One region of the Lysinibacillus sp. genome, then DNA from elsewhere that is predicted to be linked to it. Evidence: riboswitches for the same ligand, from Rfam matches in the RefSeq annotation. Region 1 holds a riboswitch; each other region holds the start of a gene.
What was found. Region 1 has a riboswitch for S-adenosylmethionine ahead of RT445_RS00330 (MetQ/NlpA family ABC transporter substrate-binding protein). Riboswitches for the same ligand answer to the same signal wherever they lie in the genome.
Positions count from the first base shown of each region.

Region 2: it holds a riboswitch for S-adenosylmethionine, as region 1 does, so the genes downstream of both, RT445_RS04625 (bifunctional homocysteine S-methyltransferase/methylenetetrahydrofolate reductase) here and RT445_RS00330 (MetQ/NlpA family ABC transporter substrate-binding protein) in region 1, are expected to answer to the same signal.
Region 3: it holds a riboswitch for S-adenosylmethionine, as region 1 does, so the genes downstream of both, RT445_RS03650 (cyclase family protein) here and RT445_RS00330 (MetQ/NlpA family ABC transporter substrate-binding protein) in region 1, are expected to answer to the same signal.

Region 1 is NZ_DAMDAY010000001.1:72,344-77,580, forward strand. It holds gene RT445_RS00315 (enoyl-CoA hydratase/isomerase family protein) at 1-88, opposite strand, end outside; gene RT445_RS00320 (methionine ABC transporter permease) at 99-770, opposite strand; gene RT445_RS00325 (methionine ABC transporter ATP-binding protein) at 763-1,788, opposite strand; gene RT445_RS00330 (MetQ/NlpA family ABC transporter substrate-binding protein) at 1,881-2,711, opposite strand; SAM riboswitch class I at 2,801-2,906, opposite strand; gene RT445_RS00335 (PPC domain-containing DNA-binding protein) at 3,029-3,532, shown strand; gene RT445_RS00340 (pyridoxal phosphate-dependent aminotransferase) at 3,573-4,742, opposite strand; gene RT445_RS00345 (carbon-nitrogen family hydrolase) at 4,839-5,237, shown strand, end outside.
Region 2 is NZ_DAMDAY010000011.1:14,856-20,092, forward strand. It holds gene metH (methionine synthase) at 1-1,060, opposite strand, end outside; gene RT445_RS04625 (bifunctional homocysteine S-methyltransferase/methylenetetrahydrofolate reductase) at 1,053-2,900, opposite strand; SAM riboswitch class I at 2,989-3,088, opposite strand; gene RT445_RS04630 (protoporphyrinogen oxidase) at 3,188-4,582, opposite strand; gene RT445_RS04635 (protoglobin domain-containing protein) at 4,868-5,237, opposite strand, start outside.
Region 3 is NZ_DAMDAY010000008.1:29,854-35,090, reverse strand. It holds gene RT445_RS03670 (aldo/keto reductase) at 1-84, shown strand, start outside; gene RT445_RS03665 (winged helix-turn-helix transcriptional regulator) at 139-522, opposite strand; gene RT445_RS03660 (MFS transporter) at 632-1,816, shown strand; gene RT445_RS03655 (YuzC family spore coat inner layer protein) at 2,009-2,407, shown strand; SAM riboswitch class I at 2,502-2,609, shown strand; gene RT445_RS03650 (cyclase family protein) at 2,693-3,430, shown strand; gene RT445_RS03645 (DedA family protein) at 3,460-4,056, opposite strand; gene RT445_RS03640 (Cof-type HAD-IIB family hydrolase) at 4,151-4,924, opposite strand.

The DNA.
Region 1 (5,237 bases):
CCCTCGATAAAGAATTACGTTTATCAGGGCGATTTAACACTAACGTTGCGATATAGCCGTTTTTTTCTACGTAAATTTCAGTTGTCATCGTCATTCTCCTAGTCTTTCTTTAATTTCGCAGCAAAGCGGTTGCCGATGGATTGTATGCTTTGAACAAGGATGATTAAGATAAAGACAGTGGCATACATAACATCAACCTCATAGCGTAAATGACCATAACGGTAGGCAAGGTCACCTAATCCCCCTGCCCCCACCATTCCAGCCATTGCCGTAGCGCCAATTAAGCCAATTGTGGCAATCGTTAAGCCTAAAATAATCGATGGGCGTGCTTCACGTAATAGGACATGCCAAATAATATGGCGACGTTTTATGCCCATTGCTGTATAAGCTTCTACCACACCTGAATCCACCTCTAAAAGAGCAGATTCCATTAAGCGTGCAATATAAGGAGCTGTATAAACAACTAGTGGGACTATAACACCTTTAACACCAATCGTTGTACCAACAATTAATTTGGTAAATGGTAAGATGAAGAATAATAAAATGATAAATGGAACAGAACGAATAATATTGATGATGAGATTAAAAAGCTGATAGATAATTTTATTTTCAAAGGATTGACCTGGTCGTGTTAAAACGATTAATAGCCCTAAGGGAATACCAATTAGAATGGAGAAGAGTAGCGAAATTCCGACCATTTGGAATGTTTCGATAATTGATTTTCCAATGACATCTGACCAATCTGAAAAGAAGCTTTGAATACTACTCATTGAATTCGCCTCCTAATTCTTCTACCGCAACACCATTTTCTGTAAAATAGGTTAGGGCCTTTTGGACGATATGGGTTTCTCCATGTAAATGCACCACGATATTCCCAACAATGCCGTTTTTTAATTCAATAATATTAGCTGTTAAAATATTCGGTTGCACATCGTACACCTTCGTGACTTCTGCTAGTAATGGCTTACCCGTACTATCACCAAGGAATGTTAAACGAATGACACTTCCAGAAACGTTTAACTGCTCAATGAGTGAAGGGGATAAATTACGCTGAGAAATTGTATTTAAAAACTTTCTAGTAGTAAGGTGCTTCGGTTTTGCAAAAAGCTCAATAGCAGTACCAAACTCCACGACCTTACCTGATTCGAGAACAGATACCTCATCACATATTTTCTGAATGACATTCATTTCATGTGTGATGAGTAGGATCGTAATGCCTAACTCGCGGTTAATTTTTAACAACAATTCAAGGATGGCCTCGGTCGTTTCAGGATCGAGTGCACTTGTTGCCTCGTCACTAAGTAAAATCTCTGGCTCTTGTGCTAAGGCACGTGCAATAGCAACTCGTTGCTTTTGCCCACCAGAAAGTTGATTAGGATAGCTATCCAGTTTCTCTGTTAATCCTACAATTTCGGCGTATTTTGCTACACGGTTTTTTACTTCCTTGTCGTTATAGCCTAGTAGTTTTAAAGGCACAGCAATATTGTTGTAAACTGTTGCAGTTTTTAATAGATTAAAATGTTGGAAAATCATTCCTATTTTTTGTCGTGTTTGACGTAATTCATTTAGCGAAAGGGCTGTAATGTCCACATTGTCTATCAGTACTTTTCCCGAAGTAGGACGTTCCAGTAAATTGACACATCGAATAAGTGTACTTTTACCAGCACCACTATAGCCGATAACCCCATGAATTTGTCCCTTTTTCACATGAAGATTGATTCCATCCACAGCTTTAATGATCCCTTTTTTCGTCTTAAATTCTTTCGATATATTTTGTAATTGAATCATACGATATTGCTCCTTTCTCGTCCTTCTAAAAGTGAGAATCTGCTCGTTTTCTCATGAGGAATACAGCAGATTCTTCTGCTAATAGAAGCATATTACCAGCTAGGAATCACAGAACCTTTGAATTCTTCTTCAATGAATTGACGTACTTCCTCAGATTGGTAAGCCTCAACAAACTTTTTAATGGTTGGGTCGTTTTCATTTTCAGCACGTACTACAATGTAATTCACGTATGGTGAGTCAGTAGATTCTAATAGAATAGAGTCTTCTTTAGGATTAATGCCGGCTTCTAGTGCGAAGTTTGTATTAATGGCTGCTACATCTACTTCACTAAGCTGTTTAGGAATTTGAGCCGCCTCTAGTTCAATGAACTGTAAATTCTTTTTATTTTCTTCAACGTCACGGATAGAGGCTGTTAAGTCTGCACCATCCTTTAGCTTAATATAGCCAGCTTCTTGTAAAACAAAGAGGGCACGGGCCCCATTTGTTGGGTCGTTCGGTAAGCCAAATGTGGCACCATCAGGAATATCATCAAATGATTTATATTTTTCAGAGTAAATACCCATTGGATTTAAAATAGTTTTGCCTACTGGTACTAAATCTGTATCGTGATCTTTATTAAATGTGTCCAAGAAAGGCTCATGTTGGTAGCTGTTTGCATCGAGATCGCCTTCAGCTAACGATGTATTTGGTAAAACATAATCAGAAAACGACTTTAGCTCAACTTCTAAGCCTTTTTCTTTTGCTACTTTAGCTGCTACTTCTGCAATTTGCTCGTGTGGGCCAGAAGTGACACCAACGACGATTTTATTTTCATCGATTGCCTCAGCTTGACCTTTACTATCTTCTTTAGAGCCACAACCGGCTAGAGCTGCTACTAATGTAAGACTTGCTAAACCTACTAAAAATTTATTTTTCTTTTTCATGAAAATGACCTCCAAAATGTTTTTATCGGTTTTTTGAAAATAAAAAAACTCTCTTACAAACTAAGAGAGGCTCATGAAAAAGATGTCCTCTCTTATCTATCAAACGAAATTCGTTTGCAGGATTTAGCACCTTCCTTTTAAAAAGGAGGTTGCCGAGCTTCATAGGGCCAGTCCCTCAGCTACTCTTGATAAGAGATTTATAATATTTTTTTGTAATTCCGATAGAACTAATATAATTTATGGGGTATAGTAAGTCAATAAATATTTTTAAAATTTTTTATATTATTATAATTTTTTGTTATGAAAGAGGGAGAACAATGTCTGTAAGAGTAAATTATGGAATTGGTTCATTTGGCAAGGTTATTAGTGCTCGTATTCTAATGGGAACAGACATCATGGAAGGAATTGAGGCGCTCTGTGAGGAGAATCATATAGAGTCTGCTACAATTGTAAGTTGTATTGGGAGCTTCCAAAAAAGTAGCTTTGTTTATTTAGTACCTGATGAAACATCGCACATTAAAGTCCGTTTTAGTGAAGTCATTGAAAAAGAGGGACCACTCGAATTTATTCAAGGATCTGGTGTTGTCTGTAAACGAGATGGAGGATATGAAACACATTTCCATGGTTCGATGAGTGATCAATGGGGTGTAGTATCAGGGGGACACTTTCTGAAAGGTAGAAATCCCGTTATTACAGCGGACATTGTACTGGCTGAGATTCAAGGCGTTCAGCATATTCGTAGATTGGATGAAGAAACAGGACATATACAATTTTATCCGCTAGAGCAAGGTTTAGAGCTACCAAGAAAAATCGAAAAATAGCATGCCCTGTAGAGAATGTATGCTACAGGACATAGTAGTATTAAGCGGTAAATAATTGTAATTGTTCAATTCTGTGAATGGCTTCACGTAAGCGTTCCTCGCTGACAAGTAAGCCAACACGTATATACCCTTCGCCATATTGACCGAAGCCATTGCCTGCGGCTACTGCAATATCAGCTTTTTCTAGCAATAAATCAGCAAATTGTTCACTAGTGTAGCCTACAGGTACAGGAAGCCAAGCAAAAAAGGAGCCCTTCGGAGCCGTAACTTGCCAGCCAATTCTTTGAGCTTCTTCAATTAATACATTTCGACGACGTTCATAAGTAGCCCTTAGTTCATCTGCACATTCTTGAGAGGCTGTTAGTGCCACTGCTGCTGCTTGCTGAATTGCAGGGAATTGACTACAAAACAAATGATCTTGAACGAGATTAATAGCCGCAATAATATCGGCGTTACCAACGGCGAAGCCTATACGCCAGCCAGCCATATTAAAGGTTTTCGATAGTGTATACATTTCAATACCAATGTCTTTTGCACCCTCTGCCTGTAGGAAGCTAATAGGTTTATTGCCATCAAATCCTATTGCCCCATAAGCAAAATCATGTGATACGATAATATTATGTTCCTTGGCAAAGCGAACAGTCTCTTCGAAAAATGCCAGTGTTGCTGTACCACCTGTAGGGTTATTCGGGTAATTTAAATAAAGTAGCTTGGCTTTTTCTTTCACTTCATTAGGTAATGCATGATAATCAGGTAAGAAATTATTTTCAGCAAAAAGTGGCATAACCTCAAAATTTACATCACCTAATACTACACCTGATAAGTAGTCTGGATAGCCTGGGTCCGGTAATAGCATGGTATCACCAGGGTTTAATACGGCTAGAGGTAGCTCAACAAGACCTATTTTTGTTCCGCCAAGAATTGCTACCTCCGTGTCGGGATTTATATCAACATTATATTCCCGTTTGTAAAAATTGGCAGCTGCCTGGCGTAATTCGGCGATACCACGAAACGGCGAATATTTGTGATTTTGAGGATTGTCTGCTGCTTCCTGTAAAGCTTGAATGATGTGAGGTGGCGTCGGTTGGTCGGGATTACCTTGCCCGAGATTGATGACATCACGTCCCTCCTCTAGGGCACTGTTTACTTTTTGGACGAGTGCCGCAAAAAATTGGGGAGGTAGTTGCTGTAGTTTTTTAGAGAATTCCATGCATGATCACCTTTTTCAGAATATAATAATTATTAATGAAGAATATGAAGCAAATAGTATTACTTTTTCTGTTAATTGTCTAGAGGAGGAATAGATATGAAAATAGGTTGTATTCAATTAAACGTTGGCTTTGGCAAAGTAGAAGAAAATTTTGCACGAGCAGAAAACAAGATTCGAGAAGCGGCAGAACAAGGTGCAGAAATCATTGTGCTACCTGAAATGTGGAATACAGGCTATGCACTAGAGAAATTGCCTGACTTAGCAGATGTCAATGGTGAGCGAACGAAAGCCTTTTTGGCACACTTAGCGAAGGAACTTGGTGTACATATTGTAGGTGGTTCCGTATCAATAAAAAAAGGCGATAAATTTTATAATACGATGTATACATTTGATTGCCATGGAGAGCTTGTAGGGGAATATAGTAAGGCCCATCTTTTCCGTTTAATGGACGAGCATCTTTATTTAGAAGCAGGGGATGAAATGAATCGTTTTGCT
Region 2 (5,237 bases), on a different contig from region 1:
AATTTTTAAATTTTCGGGAGCCGATAACATTCGTTCTTTCTCCAATAAATAATGGACGCATGGAATCGTCATACAATAATGGTTCGATACCAGATACCGCATGACCATGCGTTTTTTCTGGTAATTGTCGTGGTTTTTCACCTTTTAAAACTTCACGAATAGCTGCAATATGTGCTGGAGTTGTTCCACAGCAACCACCTACAATATTAAGCCAACCCTTTTCTGCAAAGCCTTTTAATTTTTGCGATAAAGATTCTGGCGATTCATGGTAACAGCCTTCTTCATCAGGTAAGCCAGCATTTGGATAACAACTTATATAGCCTGTTGAAAGCTCTGCTAATGAACGAATATGATCCGTCATAAACTCTGGTCCTGTCGCACAGTTTAAGCCAACTGATAATGGTTTAATATGCTCAATAGATATATAAAAGGCATCAATCGTTTGTCCTGCGAGTGTCGTACCCATCGGTTCAATTGTTCCTGAAATCATAACGGGAAGTTCCTTGCCAGTTGCCGCGAAAGCACGTGTTACCCCTAATGTGCCGGCTTTAACATTCAGCATATCCTGACTTGTTTCCAATAACAGCACATCTGCTCCTGCCTCAATTAAGGCCTTCGCTTGGATAAAGAAATTTTCCTCGAGCTCATCAAATGTAATACCGCCAGTTACGGATAATGTTTTTGTTGTTGGTCCCATAGCTCCAGCTACAAATCGCGGCCAATCCGATGTTGTAAATTTATCCACCGCTTGGCGAGCAATTTCAACTGCACGTTTATTAATCTCTTCCGCTTTTGCACCCAGATCGTATTCATTTAACACAAGAGGAGTTCCACCAAATGTATTCGTACAAATGATATCTGCGCCAGCCTCTAAATATTTAAGATGAATTTTCTCTATAACATCAGGTCTAGTAAGCACAAGATTTTCATTACACCCATCGAGCTCCTCTCCACCAAAATCATCTGCCGATAAGTTTTCATTTTGTAGCATTGTTCCCATTGCGCCATCAAGAATTAAAATACGTTTCTCTAATTGCTCTTCAATCAAGTGCTTAGCCATGTATACTTACTCCTTTTTTTTGTTCATCCAATTGCTCAATATATTTCATCAACTCTAGTGTCACATCATAGCGTAAAAAAGGTGTAATAAGGTAAATACCATTAAAATATTGCGCAGCCACCTCTACTAATTCCCTTGCAATGGCAATACCCTCAGCTGTTGCACGTTCTTTATCTTCACCACAAGCCTTCATTCTTGCTAAGGCATCTTCTGATAATTTGATGCCAGGCACCTCGTGGTGTAAAAACTCTGCACTTTTATAACTCGTAACGGGCATAATCCCAATATATATCGGTGCTTGTAGATGCTTTGTTGCCTCGTAAATTTCCACAATTTTTTCCTTCGTATACACGGGCTGTGAAATAAAATAATCTGCACCATGTTCGATTTTCTTTTCTAAACGTGCCACAGCACGGTCTAACACACGAACGTTTGGATTAAATGCAGCAGCCACTGAAAAATTTGCTTTTTTTCGAAGGGGTTTACCAGAGAAAGAGACCCCTTCATTTAACTGCTTAATTAATTGGATTAGCTCCATCGAGGATACATCATAAACGCTTGTCGCACCTGGGAAGTCCCCAACTTTTGTTGGATCACCCGTAACAGCTAAGACATCATGAATTCCTAAAGCATTTAATCCCATTAAATGTGATTGCAGACCGATTAAATTACGATCTCGACATGTAATATGTGTTAGAGGACGTACGCCATGTGTATTCTTCAACAATGCTCCCATTGCAATATTGCTAATACGAGGAGAGGCTAGAGAATTGTCTGCCATCATGACTACATCTGCGCCAGCATCATACAATTGTTTTGCTCCTACAAGGAATCCATCAATTTCTAAATGTCTAGGTGTATCCAGTTCTACAATGACAGATCGTTCACGTTTTACTTTTTCATGAAGAGGCTCATACTTAGGAGGCTCTGCTTCTCGAACGATCTCAATCTTTTCAGGTTTCGCATGCTTTTCATGAACGGGTGATAACTCCTCTAAATATTTTTTTGCTGCCGCTATATGCTTTGGTGTCGTACCACAGCAGCCCCCAATCAAGCGTACCCCTTGATCACGTAGTTCTACTGCTGCTCGACCAAAATAATCAGCCTCCGATTCATAAACGACACGCCCATCTTCTAAGTCAAGAAGTGAAGCGTTCGGATAAGCTGACATAAATGCCTTTTCAGGAAGTTCTACGCCTTCAAATGCTTGTATTGTATGATGTGGGCCTAGCCGGCAATTGACACCAACGATATCTGCACCAAGTGTTTCTAGCTCATGCAAAGCATTATTTAAAGACATTCCATTTTGTAAAACACCAGGCTCATGCATAGATACTTGTGCAATAAGTGGTAACATTGTTTTTGCACGTAACATTTTTAATGTTGCAGTTAATTCTTCAAAATCATAATAGGTTTCAAGTAAGAGGCCATCTGGATTTCCTGCAAGTAAAACACTTGCTTGTTCCTCTACAGTCGCTAATATTTCCTCTAGTGTTGCATCACTTTTTCGGATACCACGAATACCTCCTATTGTCCCTAAAACAAATTGACCTCCATCTGCAGCTGCTCGCTTAGCAATTGTAATAGCTGCTTCATTAAATTGTTGAACGCGTGATTCTAATCCATAGCGAGCTAATTTGATGGCATTTGCACCGTACGTATTCGTTTGAATGATGTCAGCACCAGCCGCAATATATTCTCTATGAATCTTTTCAATTAACTCTGGTCTCTGCACATTCATTTCCTCATGGCAATATTCCAATCCATAGCCATAAAGAACTGTGCCTATTGCACCATCCGCCGTCAATACATGCGTGTTTAACTTCTCAAGCAATCCCATAAAACTAGCCTCTCTTCCTATGTCTCTGTATAATAAAAAGCCTTCTTTCATAAAAAAGAAGGCTTTAACGATTCAGCATTGTTGTTCCTTCTCATCTTCGACTCAACGGTCTTCTGGATTTAGCACCTGACAATAAGTTGGTTGCTGAAGCTTCAATGGGCCAGTCCCTCTGCTTCTCTTGATAAGAATTAAGTATGAATTTTTTAAATAATTAAAAGAATCATATCGTTTACTGACGAATGAGTCAAGAGTATTTCACGTAACAAAGTAATTTTTAACTTAAAATCTTAGAAACTGGATAGTTCCTCTGCAAGCTCCTCACCAATTTTTTTCCCATTTTGAATGCAAGCTCCGATACCTACACCAAAATATGAACAGCCTGCTATAGCTAAATTTGGATAGTTTTTGTTCAGTTCCTGAAGCAACCCTTGTAACGCTTCTCTGTGAGCTAAGTCGTATTTAGGCATTTGATCAATCCATTTTGTTACATTTACTACGGTTGGATCCTCTTCTATTCCCAAGCTCTTTCGAACATCCTCTAAAGCAACGGTTACCAATTCTTCATCAGTCATGGTACGTAGTTGTTCATACGCTGGGTTAATACTCTTATAGAAGAGTCGTACAAGTAATTTATTGTCTCTCGATGTATGCTTCCATTTACGACTTGTCCAAGTTGCTGCATTACAAGTAACGTTAGAATTATGAGAGACAATATAGCCCGTTCCATCTGCTGGCAATTTCGCGTCTGGTACATCGAAGCCTAAGTATATGGTAATGGCTGACGCAGTAGTAAATTGATTAAAATAACGGTTTAATGATTCATCCTTCATGAGGCTTTGAACAGCTTCATTCGGTAGTGCAAGCACAACATAATCTGCTCCGATATTTTCACCATTTGCTAATGAAATTGTATAGCGGTCTTCCTGTTTTTGAACATGTAAAGTAGCGACACCCTTGATAATTTCAACATTGGTTAATGTTTGCTCAAGTCGATCGATTAAAGAAGTTAAACCATTTTTAAATGATATAAATTTTTTATTGGCAGCTTTAACAAATTGCTCACGGTTCGCATCAAAACCTTTAATGATACTTCCATAATCATTCTTATAATCAATTAAATACGGTAAAGTAGAAGCAATTGAAAGCTGATGTAAATCACCTGAATACACACCTGCTAGAACTGGTGCAATTTGGTTTTTTACTAGTTCCTCTCCTAAATAGTAGGTTAAGAACTCGCCAATTGAACTTTCCTTTGTAAAGCCTTTGTTTGGTAATGTCAAATCCTTTAATGCTTCCTGCTTTCCTTGCTCTGATATTAATGTGCTTTCCTCTAAGGATGCCAAGCTCATTGGAATACCAAATGTAGAATCAGCTGGAATAGCATGTAGTTCATTATTTGTGTAAATATAAGAAATGCCGGTTTCGTTATAAACTAGATTATCTTCAAAATCAAGCTCCTGCACTAGCTCCATAACACCTTTATGGCGAGCGACAATAGAATCAGCACCTGTTTCCATAATAAATCCTTCTTCATATGCCGAATGTAACTTACCACCTAGATATGTATTTTTCTCTACAAGTACTAGACGAACATCTAGATTATTCTCCTTCACTTGACGTTGTAAGTAATGCATTGTGCATAATCCTGTAATTCCGCCACCTAATACAACAACTGTTTTCATATAAACCGCCCCTATTATTAGTTCTTTCTACAGTATAAACCTATTTTCATTGAAAATTGCATTCAACCCTTTACAAATTTAGCAAAAATAGAACTATCCCTTTAGGAGATAGCTCTAGCCAACATATATATTAATAGGTACTATAGTGTTAATTACGCCTAATACATTGTAGTAAATACTAACCGTCTATACTTTTAAATTTTGCGCAAAGGTCGCTAATTTTTCTGCCGAATTCGTTACTTCTGTAAATGATGTCCCTAACTCACCTAATATACCTACGATTGCTTATATTTTTGTTGCCATGCAATCATTTTGTTCTTTTGCTTCAGTCATGGCATCTAGTATACTCGTAAACTGGCCTTCTGTTTGCAACATATTTTCCTCACCAGACGCTACTTCTCCTTGAATATTCGTCAAAGAATACTCTAATTTCTCAGTCCGTTCGCTTGTTTTTTTCAATAACAAAGCAACCGCTGTTACAGATTCTTTTGTTTGAATAGATAACTTTCGAACTTCGTCTGCTACTACACTAAATCCTTTTCCAGCCTCTCCAGCTCGAGCCGCTTCAATAGCTGCATTCAAAGCTAACAGATTAGTTTGATTCGCAATAGTAGTAACAACACTCATGATTGTCTCCATTTCTCTAGACATACCT
Region 3 (5,237 bases), on a different contig from region 1:
GACGAAGAAATGGCATTAATCAATGAGATGAATCGTGAACAACGTGTTGGTCCAAATCCAGATGAATTTGACTTTGCTCTATAAGCATTAAAAAGAGGAAAGAGACTGTCTTGTATGTGACAGTCTCTTTCTCCCTCATTATGATGTTTGCTGCATAGCGATATCTTCATCGCGTTGTTTTAACAGAACATCTTCACCTTTATCCTTTAGTAATTCAACATGCTTTTCGCCCCAAGTGCAAAGCATATTCAAAATAGGCTCCATCCCTTGTCCATAGGAAGTCAATGAATATTCCACTTTAGGCGGTACTTGATTGAAGACCTTGCGATGGATTAAACCAGCTTGCTCTAACTCTCTTAATTGACTTGTAAGCATTTTTTGGGAAATGCCTGGAATCAATCGTCGAAATTCATTTGTTCGAATTTCACCATGGTGGTTCAAATGGCAAAGAATGACCGGTTTCCATTTACCACCAATAACTTCAAGCGTAGCTTCAACACCTATATTATAAATTTTTTGCATTGTAAACCCCCGTAATATTCAAAAGTAACTAAAAGTACTCTACACAACTTTTAGGCATGCATGAATATTACTACACATACTAAAAAAAATCAAAGGAGATATTAGTAAAATGTCACAATCAAAAAAGCCAAATGCAAAATTGACATTGCTAGCACTTGCAATCAGTGCATTTGGTATAGGGTCCACTGAATTTATCAGTGTTGGACTTTTACCATTAATTACAGATGATTTTGGTATATCTTTAAGCACTGCCGGTTTAACCGTTTCTATATACGCACTAGGTGTCACTGTTGGTGCTCCATTATTAACAGCCTTAACATCTCGTCTTAGTCGAAAAACAGTTTTATTGCTTGTTATGACCATTTTTATAGCGGGGAATTTAACTGCAGCTATCGCACCAATTTTTTCTATACTGATAATAGGTCGTATTATTTCAGCATTAGCTCATGGTGTGTTTATGTCGATCGCCTCTGTTATAGCAGCTGATGTAGTTGAACCAAATAAACGAGCAAGCGCGATTGCCTTTATGTTTACAGGCTTAACGCTAGCTACTGTGACCGGTGTTCCACTTGGTACATTTATTGGACAAGTAACAGACTGGCGTATGTCGTTCATTTTTATCGTCATTATAGGCATTATCGGTTTAATTAGTAATGCTTTACTAGTACCTAACCAATTATCAAAAGGTAATCCTATTTCTTTACGTGATATTGGCAAAGTATTAGGCAATATTCGCATGTTATTAATCCTTTTCATTACAGCTATTGGATATGGTGGGGCCTTTGTAGTCTATACGTATGTTTCACCTATTTTAGAGCAATATATGGGCTATTCCCCACATGCAGTAGTAATTATATTAGTTGTCTATGGTATTTGCGTTGCTATTGGTAATACATTAGGAGGCCATTTTGCTAACCAAAATCCGCTACGTTCCATCTTTATAATTTTTGTTGGACTTGCCTTAGCGTTACTTGGTATTGGCTTCACTCTTGAATCACCGATTATCGGTTTAGTCATGGTACTGACAATGGGATTATTTATGTTCATGAATGTCCCAGGATTACAGTTATATGCTGTTCTACTGTCTGAAAAATATGTGCCGTCAGCTATTTCTATGGCTTCAGCATTAAACATTTCTGCTTTTAACATTGGTATATTTTTAGGATCCTATATTGGAGGTTTTATTATTCGCCATCAATCATTAGCACATACGCCTCTTTATGGATTCCTAATGGTTATGCTAGCAGCGATTGTTACATTATTATGGTTGCTTTTCGATAATAAAAAACAATAATATTGTTAGTCCGTTTATCTAGCATTTACTTGATATTTTGGTAATTTAACATCGGTATATATACAATATTGATAAAAAGGAAGCTCCCTGTGGCTTCCTTTTTGTGTTATAAGTAAGACAAGAATGGAGTTACACCTAAATTCGCTTGAATACATAAGATAAGATATCAGCTATAGGATAGGAGGAATTCCATTGTATTACAATCCTTATCCGTATTTCGTTCATCCCTATCATTACTCAGCGCCACCAATTGCCAACCACCTTGCTGTAAGATCCTTTCCCCAACATCTTGCAATGCCGACCAACAATCCCTTTCCACCTGTTGATACACATAAATTAAAATCATCGGTTACACGGATAAAGGCAATTATGCAGCAAGCCCAATTACTGACGGATAAAATTGAAAGCTCCCAGCAATTTGCCCATGATTTAATGAATGCAGCACAACTTTCAAATAAAGCAGAAGTGGAGAAATTAATTTCATCCACAGGTATTACGATGAAATTCGAAACGAACTATACACCTGATAGTTTTAGAATACGTCTAATTGATAATGGCTGTTGTGGTGTCATATTGAATTTAAATTGGTGAAAAAAACCCTAACCTTGTATCCCTATTGAACTTGTAAACTATAGAAAACTATGATAAAGTGTTTGTATTATTATTTCTGAAAATTCTTATATTTTTCTTATCAAGAGAGACGGAGGGATTGGCCCGATGAAGTCTCAGCAACCAGCTCAACAGTATGGTGCTAATTCCAATTGGCCTAATTCCAAAGCCTTGAAGATGAGAAGATGAACTACCGTTGTTTATTCAGGAGTCCTCTTCTATAGGGGGCTCTTTTTTTACTACTATTTTAAGAAAGCAGGGAAAACGATGCCTAATGAATTATTACAATCATTACAATTATTAAAATCTAAACAATGGGTCGATTTAACACATACATTCGGCCCTAACTCACCCCATTTTTTCATGTTCGAAGATGCAAAATTTGAAACATTATTCTCTCACGATGATGGGTTCTTTGCACAACAGTTCACTTTCCCTGGTCAATATGGTACGCATATCGACCCACCCATTCATTTTGTGCGAGACACACGGTACCTTGAAGAGCTCGATTTAAAAGAGCTTGTTCTTCCCCTTGTTGTCATTGATAAGTCCGAAGAAGCTGCTAGCAATCATGATTTTTCTTTAAGTGTTCAAGATATACTTGAGTTTGAAGCACAGCACGGAAAAATTGAGGCAGGTACCTTTGTAGCGCTACGTACCGATTGGAGTAAACGTTGGCCAGATAAGGAAGCATTCAGCAATAAAGATGCGGAAGGGTATAACCATATTCCAGGTTGGGGCTTAGAGGCTTTACAATTTTTACTGACGGAACGTAAAGTTAGTGCGATTGGTCACGAAACATTCGATACTGATTCAGCAGCTGATTTTCGTAAAAATGGCAAACTAGATGGTGAATACTTTGTGCTCGAACAAGACACTTATCAAATTGAGTTAATGACTAATTTAGACAAGCTACCTGCAACAGGTGCAATTATTTTTAATATTGTACCTAAACCAGAAAAAGCATCTGGATTCCCTGTTCGCTCCTTTGCTATTTTGCCATAACTTAAAAGTCGGTATAGAGATACCGACTTTTATTTTTGTACATTTCTTTTTTTGAATATAAAGTAAACGACGAACATTAATAGAACAAATAATAGGATGAGATACATACTATAATGGGATAAGTAGTAACCAACAAACCGCCATTTCTCTCCAAGCATTTTCCCTAACGTTATAAATGTGAATGTCCAGATAAATGCTCCTGTATAGGCAAAGAACGCAAACTTTTTATATGGATAATTATTAATAGCCGCAATATACGCTGTTATGTGGCGGACACCAGGGATAAAATAGCCTATTAACAATAAGATAGGTCCAATTTTGGCAAACATTTTTTTCGTAAAATCAATTTTTTGTTCAGTTATATGAATTTTTGGCCCATACTTTTGTAGTAATGGTAAGCCAAATCGATAACCAATATAGTAGCTTAAAGTAATACCTCCAACTGCGCCAATCATGGCACTTACTAATGCAGGGATATGTTCAAGGCTTTCCCGATAAACACTATAACCTACATATGTTAAGAAAACCTCATCAGGAAGTGGCAATCCAACTATACCTCCAATTAGGATTACGATAATGCCAAAATACCCGTAATGTTCAATTAGAGATTGCACGTGATGTGCCATAAACTATCCCACCTAAAAATTTTTTAACTATAAAATATACAGGTTTCATTATAATCAAACTGCGGAAAACAGAAGAAGCAACTTGAAGATTGTTTTAAATTATTTGAAGCTGACGCAAAGCAAAGTCAATACCGCCCTCGGTAGATTTCTTTGTAACAAAATCAGCAACGTTTTTCAAAGCTAAGCTGCCATTTCCCATAGCAATTCCTAATCCTACCAGCTCCAGCATATCCATATCATTATCCCCATCTCCAAAAGCAATGGCATTTTTAGAATCAATGTTAAAATAATCTAGTACTGCTTGAACAGCTATTGACTTGGAAACATCCTGCTGTAGTACATTCACAATATAAGGATGCCATCGCTGCCATAATATATTCGGAAATTGACTAACATATCTTTTTTCTCCCTGTTCATCTGTATATAGACACATGAGAAAAACTTCCTCATTCGTAATTTTTTCATTTATAACCGGAAAATCTCCCAAAGACAATGTTTCCTGCATAGCATGTAAAGCAGCTGGACTTTGTATGCTATTCATCGCTAGCTGCTCTGTAAAAAATGTTAAGCTATGCTGTTGTTCCATTGCAAAAGCCTCAACATTTTGGACAATCTCTTTAGCAATAGGCGTTTTATGTAGGACAAGATCATGATGTTTCACATATGCACCATTTGCCGTAATAAAGGTCTCTATCCCCAACTCTTCCAACTCACGGCACATGGATAAAGGTCTTCCTGTAGCTGCTACAAGGTGAATTCCCTTATTCTTTAATAAATCAATTGCCTGCTTTGTACTTTCTTCTACACAGCCATCCTCATAATTGATGAGTGTGCCGTCTACATCAAAAAACACTATTTTATAGTTCAACTTGAATCATCCTCCAAAACAATACTTTTGAACCACACAAAAAAAATCCCTTTAACGATTACTAATAAAATATTTGTACGTATTTCGACAAACTTTCAACCATCTATATAACTTACATTAACAGCACCGATAAATACTATTAAAGGAACAGTTCTAGTGACAATTAATAAATAATGTAATGATTATTTTTATTTTAATAATTCTAAAGGAGTATACCAAAGAACACAGAATTGTTAAAATAAAAGATAATCATTTAAATATATTGAACGATACTTTTTAACGAATAGATAGAACAAAAGAAATAATTTTCTAA